DNA from 3 places in the Alkalihalobacillus pseudalcaliphilus genome. Region 3 is predicted to be linked to each of the others. Evidence: riboswitches for the same ligand, from Rfam matches in the RefSeq annotation. Region 3 holds a riboswitch; each other region holds the start of a gene.
The links. Region 3 has a riboswitch for cobalamin ahead of PQ479_RS16860 (hypothetical protein). Riboswitches for the same ligand answer to the same signal wherever they lie in the genome.

Region 1 (2,271 bases), on a different contig from region 3:
TTTTTGTTACCGGAACATGTAAGAGGCTTGAAGAAGGCTGGAGCCAAATATTCGCGGTAGGAGAAACAGAAAGGATTTCTGAAAAGCTGCTTTCTACCACGGATAAGTTCGCTCTCCAAATATTTCTACCATCAATAATTCCAGCACCCAACACTTTATTGGATGGGAAGCCGTGCTTTTGGAGGGAGGATAGGTTTTCGTCCTTACCGTGAACAAAATCAAGCCCAATTCCTGCTACAGGAAGTTGAATGACCTTTTCATAATGACTGACAGCATCAAAGTATGTTTGTACCATGACATTGATGGATGTTCGTTCATTTAAGTAATGATACGTAGATGAAACTAAATCTATTTCTTGTTCACTAATACTTGTAACGAGGGAAGGTTCATCGATTTGAACCCACTCACAACCAGCCTGTTCAAGTTGTTGTAAAACCTCTACATAGAGCGGTAATAAGGATTCAAGGTGTTTAGAAAAATCAGTTTGCTCATAACCTTTTGAAAGTTTAAGGAATGTAAAAGGACCAATTAATACAGGCTTACCTGTGATCCCTAATTCATTCTGAGCTTCTTGATAGGCTTCGAGTGGTTTGTTGTATTGTAATTTCGGCGTTTGTCCTTCCCATTCAGGAACGATATAGTGATAATTCGTATTAAACCATTTTGTCATTTCACTAGCTGGAGCAGCATCATTCCCACGAGCGATATCAAAATAGCCAGTTAATGTATGGTTTTGATAGCTTTCCTGGAAACGTTTTGGGATTAGACCAAACATGACAGCATGATCGAGAACATGGTCGTAAAAAGTGAAATCACCAACCGGTATATAGTCAATGCCTGCTTCTTTTTGTTTTTTGAGGCCAATTAGTCGTTGTTCCTTTAAGTTGGCAAGCAGTTGTGGTTCGTCTATTTTTTTTGACCAAAATGCTTCCAACGCTTTCTTCCATTCACGTTTCTCTCCGATTCTTGGATAACCAAGATTACTTGTGCGTATATCTCCCATTCAAATACCTCCAGATTCATTTTAAAATAATAAAAAAGGATATTTTTACCAATAATAGTGGGTAAAAATATCCTGTCATACTGTTGATATTTTTAACACCTCCCTATCTCCCGTAGGTTGAGCAGTGTTGTTAGACTAGGCAGGTCTCCTGGCTATGGCGTCTTTGCTTTTTCTCTCTTCCCAGTTCATAACCAGTGATTACAAGAAAAGCTCTTCCATTACAGTGGCGGGACCGCTTCGGTTTTTCACCGAATTCCCTTTTAAACGTAAACTAAAAATGCTTACGTACCTAATCCCCACTTTTCAAATTTGTATTTACTTTAACGAAGTAAGGAAAGATTGTCAATATCCAGTTTTGACTTAATTAATAGAATAGTCAGCTAATATAAGGCTTTTTGTGTGAAAAATAAAGATTTAAAACAACGTTAAAGTCAAAGCGGGACTAACTCACTTCACAGGTTTCCACTCAAATAAGTAAAATTCTTCTAATATTTTTGCTAAATGAAATCCATGCTTTTCGTAAAAAGGGCGTAAAAATGGACTGAATCGTGCACAATCCAAACGTAAAATTTTATTGGTTGCTTGGGCTTGTTCTTTGGCATAAGTAACTAGTTGGGAACCGATATGTTGCCCTTTTTTAGTAATAGGTACGATGACACGATGAAGATAATAAGCGTCTACATCAGTATGGTCGGGCCATAAATCAAAGTCCCACTGATCCCCCTCCATTAGTACGAGAGCTCCTTGTAATTCCTGCTGTTGATCTAAAAAAACATATAAATGTCCTTGTTCAAAATCATGATTAAGAATCGCTGTGTTTTCTTTATTTAAATAAAAGGCCCATTGGGATAGCTCCTTCTTTTTTAAATCAACAGCTCGTTCGTAAATCCATTCTTTTATAATCGGTAAATCACTTTTAATAGCTTGACGGAACATGTTATGACCTCCTTTATGATCATTACTAGTATAGAGGTCGGAGAAGAAAATGGATAGACTTGAATTTTTTTAGAATGTTCGAGATAATAATGGAAGAAAGTAGGTGGAGCAGATGGCAAAATCATCAGCCAAAAAAAAACGAGAAAAACAAATACGTGAAGGTAAGAGAAACCCTTTGAATGGGCGGAGCCCTTTTGTTCAACTTGATTTAAGAACACGTAAAACAAAGACAAAGAAAGAGCAACTATATAAGTGCAAGCATAAGAATCACTTTTCAGAGAGGGAAGATGATTCTTTTTATTTGGAGAAGAAAAAGGCTGGTTAACATGAAG
Region 2 (2,271 bases), on a different contig from region 3:
AAGGAGAGATGATGGTTCTAGCTACTATATCCGCAAGGGCTAAAAAGCCTGCACCGACAAACATAGAGAGTGGCAATAAAATTCGATGGTTACTTCCCCAAATTAATCTCGTCATATGAGGTATAACTAATCCTACAAATCCAATGGTTCCACTTACAGCAACTGCACTGCCCGTTAAAATAGTAGCAGCACCAAGTATCACATATTTCCGTACACGTACATTGACCCCTAATTGACGGGCCGTTTCTTCACCAAAAGCTAAGGCGTTTAGTTCTTGACGATTAAACAACAACATGATAAAAGCAATTATAAATAACGGTAGTGCTAACCAAACATATGCCCAACCTCGCATCGCAAGGCTTCCTAGTAGCCACCCTATAATTTGCCTTAGTTCATCCCCAGTCAAAGCAATCATTAAAGAGATAAAAGCACCTAAAAACGAACTAAATATAATGCCTGTTAAAATAATTGTTTCACTCGACATAGAGCGCTGGACCATTTTTGAAAAGCTAATCACAAACAATAATGTAAAAAACGAACTAATAATACTAATAAACGGTAGTGTAAAAAAACCTAATCCAGGTATCGTCACTCCAAAAAAAAGCACAAATACTGCACCTAAAGCTCCACCTGAAGACACCCCAAGCGTATAGGGATCAGCGAGTGGGTTTTTTAATAATCCTTGAAAAGCGGCACCAGCTAAGGCTAGACTAGCACCAACAATCATTGAAAGTAGTACACGTGGCAACCGAATTTGCACAACGATATTCACAATACTCGTTTCAGCTTGGTGTTCAAAAGGACTATAAGGAATCTCAGCAATTAAAATTTGAATCACGGTCCAAAAAGGTATATCCACACTTCCCCTACTAATAGACCAAATAAAAATAAAAAAACATAAAAGTATTAAAAGAAAATATGTAAGGCTTTGGTATTGAAAAATATGTTGACGAACGAAACGAAGCAAATAAACCCGCTCCTCCAATAAATGATTGGTATTAAAATGAGTCAATTAAGACACTATGTTCCTGGCTTAACAAAAAAGCATTCCGAAAAAGGAATGCTTTCCACCCATAGTGAAGCCCTGCTTCAAATGACAGAGCTTCATTCTAATGATCCCCTTTAACCTCGAAGGTTCAAACAATATCAGTAGGCAAGTAATCTGACTTATGCTTTGATATAAAGCAAACACAGTGGCGGGACCGTGCTGGAATCTAACCAGCTTCCTTTTTAAATAGACCTAATGATTTTCTATATGATCTTTCTTTTGATTATACATGAAACATAAAGACGATAGTATCTCAATTTTCATGAGCCTTTTTCCTACAACGGAAGTTTAAAAGAGAAAGTAGTACCTTCATTTACTTTGCTATGCACCGTAATCTTCCCTTTATGCGAATCAATGATATTTTTGGCAATGGCCAATCCAAGACCTGTTCCACCTTTGGCTCGTGTTCTCGCTTTATCTGCTTTGTAAAAACGTTCAAACACATAAGGTAAATCTTGTTCACTAATACCAGAGCCGTTATCAATTACATCAAATATGAATTCTTCTTGTTCAACACTTACTTTGACAATGACTTGTCCGAATTCCTGTGTATGTCGAATCGCATTATGAATTAAATTGGTTAATACTTGTTCAATTCGATCTTGATCAAAATAAGCATCTGGTAACTTTTCCTTAACATCTAGCTTCAGAGCAATGTGATGGTCTTTAGCTAAACCTTTAAACTTACGAACAATTTTCTCCATATAAGGTATTAAAGGAATCTTTTCTTTTACTAATTCAGTATAACCCGCTTCCATACGCGCAATATCCAATAACTCATTAACCAATCGGCCCATTCTTAATGATTCATCATAAATGATCCGAGCAAGCTCTTTTTTCTCTTCATGGCTTTCCGCTATATCATCAATAATCGCTTCACTATACCCTTGCAGCATTGAAATCGGCGTTCTTAATTCGTGTGATACATTCGCAATGAAATCTTTACGAAGCTTATCATGTTGACGTTCTTCCGTCATATCCCGAATTACTGCAACGGCTCCTCTGATTTGTTCGTGGTCATATAAAGGCGTCATAACAAGGGCAAAATATCGCCCCTGAATGGCTAATTCTAGCTGCTGTTCTCGCTCACCACGAACGACTTTATTAAATAGATTATTTAACTCTTCTGGTAGTCTATTCTGATTATTAACTCCGTCTTCAAATAACCACGATTCAAGAAATTGTTCAGCAGGTGGATTCGTAATGACAATTTCACCTTGCCG
Region 3 (2,271 bases):
CTGCTCAATCTCTAACACCTCTTCAGGGTAGTTATCAACCGTCGTAACACCAACTACCTTCTCACCAACACCTAAAGCAAATAAAATTTCAGTCATACTGGGTTGTAACGAAATAACTCGTTCTGGCACTTCTTCAAACGTAAACTCTGTACCGGCATCATCAGTTACCGTATAAGGACCCTCTTCCTCCGTCAAATCCTCTGTTTGGTTATCATCATTCGCTTGTCCCGGACTTTCCTCACTTGCCTGATCTCCGCAACCTGCCAACATTAAAAATATTAATAAGCCACTTATTCCTTTTAACCATATATTCATCTTGTTCTCTCCTTTTTCACTCTCGGTTTATATGATTTACTCTCAAACGTAATCTCTTCGACTTCCAACTGTTGATTAGCATACACCGCCATCACAAAAAACACATTGGCTAACAGATGCGTATAATCAAATAAAATTTTGTCTACTTCGCGTTCTAAACTTACTTTATGTAAGGCTCGGACAGATTTTTTTGCTTCACTCCTGCAAACATGTAAGGCACAGGCTGCATCTGATCCTTGCGGTAATAAAAACTGTTGAATTTTTTCCTCAACAAAGGATACATAAAAATCATATTTTCCACTTAAATGTTCTAAGTCACTTTGCTCAATCGCCCGCTCACCTCTAACAGATCCATTCAAATGGTACGTCATGGGGATAAGCTCCATTAAATCTTCATATAAAATGTGGAGCTGCTGATGTTTTTGAACGACACTTGCTGCCTGTCCAATTCGAGTCGTCAACGAATCGGTACGAATTTCAAAATCAACGGTTGAGGCTGACTCCCGCATATACGGATAACATAGATAACGCATATCTTTTTTCATTTTTTCACCTCCAATATTGTCACACTTGTGAATAGAGATGGTCGTTCGGAAATAATTGCGTAAGAAGGTGATAAATCAACACAAAAAAAACGCCCGAGAGACTTGTCGGACGGTTGCTTAAATATCTCTATCAACATAGATTTACCCAATATCACCGTACAATCCTCTTTATTCCGAAGAGCCTATACGTTCAAGTTAGGCAGGTATCCTGGCTTATGCTTCCATTTACTCTAAGACCTTCCCATCCAAATGGACAGTGGTATCCTTATTTCATCAGCATTTACAGTTGCGGAAACAGCTTCGGGTTCACACCGAATTCCCTTTTCACTCAACGAACGAGCACCTAACTCTACGAATATATTCATTTGAATGTAGTGTAACATAGTTTTGCTATAGATACATGAATATTTCCACTTTTTGCTTGTGTGCAATGGCAAGCTAACGATAAAATCAATGTAAGGAAAAAAGGAGTGATGCGAATGAAAAGAAGACGTCCCCTGCCTACTGACCTGCAAGTTGGGAGCATATTAGCACAAAGAAATTTTCCACTTTCACCAAAAGAAACAGAAAAGCTGTCCCACGCCGAAAAAGGTTATCTAGGAGAAGTGAATTTTGACAACTGGCTTTTAGAAGATTTACCTGACAATTGGTATGTGTTACACGATTTATGGCTTACAGCAAAAGACTCCACCCTACAAATTGATTCCCTCGTCATTACCCCCAAGGACATTTTTCTATTTGAGGTTAAAAACTATTCCGGCTCCTATTTCCTCGAGGGCGATCGCCTCTTAACCGAATCGCAGTATGAAATCAAGAACCCTCACATCCAATTAAAAAGAACCGAAACCTTATTACGACAGCTTTTATTGAACCAATTTGGCAAAGCAACTCCTACAATTAAGTCCTATGTTTGTTTTATTAACCCCGATTTTTATCTTTATAATGCACCCTTGAACGCCCCACATTTTCTTTTTTGTAGCTTACTTAAGAAATTCAAAAAGAACATGGTAAAAGAACACAGTCAATCCTTTAATAAAAATAGAAATATATGTGATTTTCTATTGAACAGTCAGCTTATTAAAAGTCCTTTTAAACCTACATTCGAATACAATATTAATCATCTCACTAAAGGTATTGTTTGTTATAACTGTAACGAGGTTTTTACTCCACATGTAAGAAAAGCAAGATATCTATTTTGCCCAGAATGTAATTTTCAAGAGAATTGGAGTTCTGCTATTGTTAGGGCCGTTGAGGAGTATATGATACTCTTTCCCGAAAAAAAGATCACATCTCGAGAGATAGCAACTTGGTGTGCAGTACCGAGCTCACGTTCAATTAGATTTGTATTAAAAAAGTTTTATAGAAAAAATGAAAATTTTGGCAACACTTATTACACAAAAATAACCGAGTG

Region 1: it holds a riboswitch for cobalamin, as region 3 does, so the genes downstream of both, metE (5-methyltetrahydropteroyltriglutamate--homocysteine S-methyltransferase) here and PQ479_RS16860 (hypothetical protein) in region 3, are expected to answer to the same signal.
Region 2: it holds a riboswitch for cobalamin, as region 3 does, so the genes downstream of both, PQ479_RS01345 (FecCD family ABC transporter permease) here and PQ479_RS16860 (hypothetical protein) in region 3, are expected to answer to the same signal.

What each region holds. Positions count from the first base shown of each region.
Region 1 is NZ_JAQQWS010000004.1:236,830-239,100, forward strand. Features, by position in the region: gene metE (5-methyltetrahydropteroyltriglutamate--homocysteine S-methyltransferase) at 1-1,003, opposite strand, end outside; cobalamin riboswitch at 1,125-1,311, opposite strand; gene PQ479_RS11165 (GNAT family N-acetyltransferase) at 1,451-1,939, opposite strand; gene PQ479_RS11170 (hypothetical protein) at 2,052-2,264, shown strand.
Region 2 is NZ_JAQQWS010000001.1:272,209-274,479, reverse strand. Features, by position in the region: gene PQ479_RS01345 (FecCD family ABC transporter permease) at 1-943, opposite strand, end outside; cobalamin riboswitch at 1,136-1,259, opposite strand; gene PQ479_RS01340 (ATP-binding protein) at 1,324-2,271, opposite strand, start outside.
Region 3 is NZ_JAQQWS010000009.1:125,082-127,352, forward strand. Features, by position in the region: gene PQ479_RS16855 (ABC transporter substrate-binding protein) at 1-315, opposite strand, end outside; gene PQ479_RS16860 (hypothetical protein) at 312-860, opposite strand; cobalamin riboswitch at 1,042-1,222, opposite strand; gene PQ479_RS16865 (nuclease-related domain-containing protein) at 1,340-2,271, shown strand, end outside.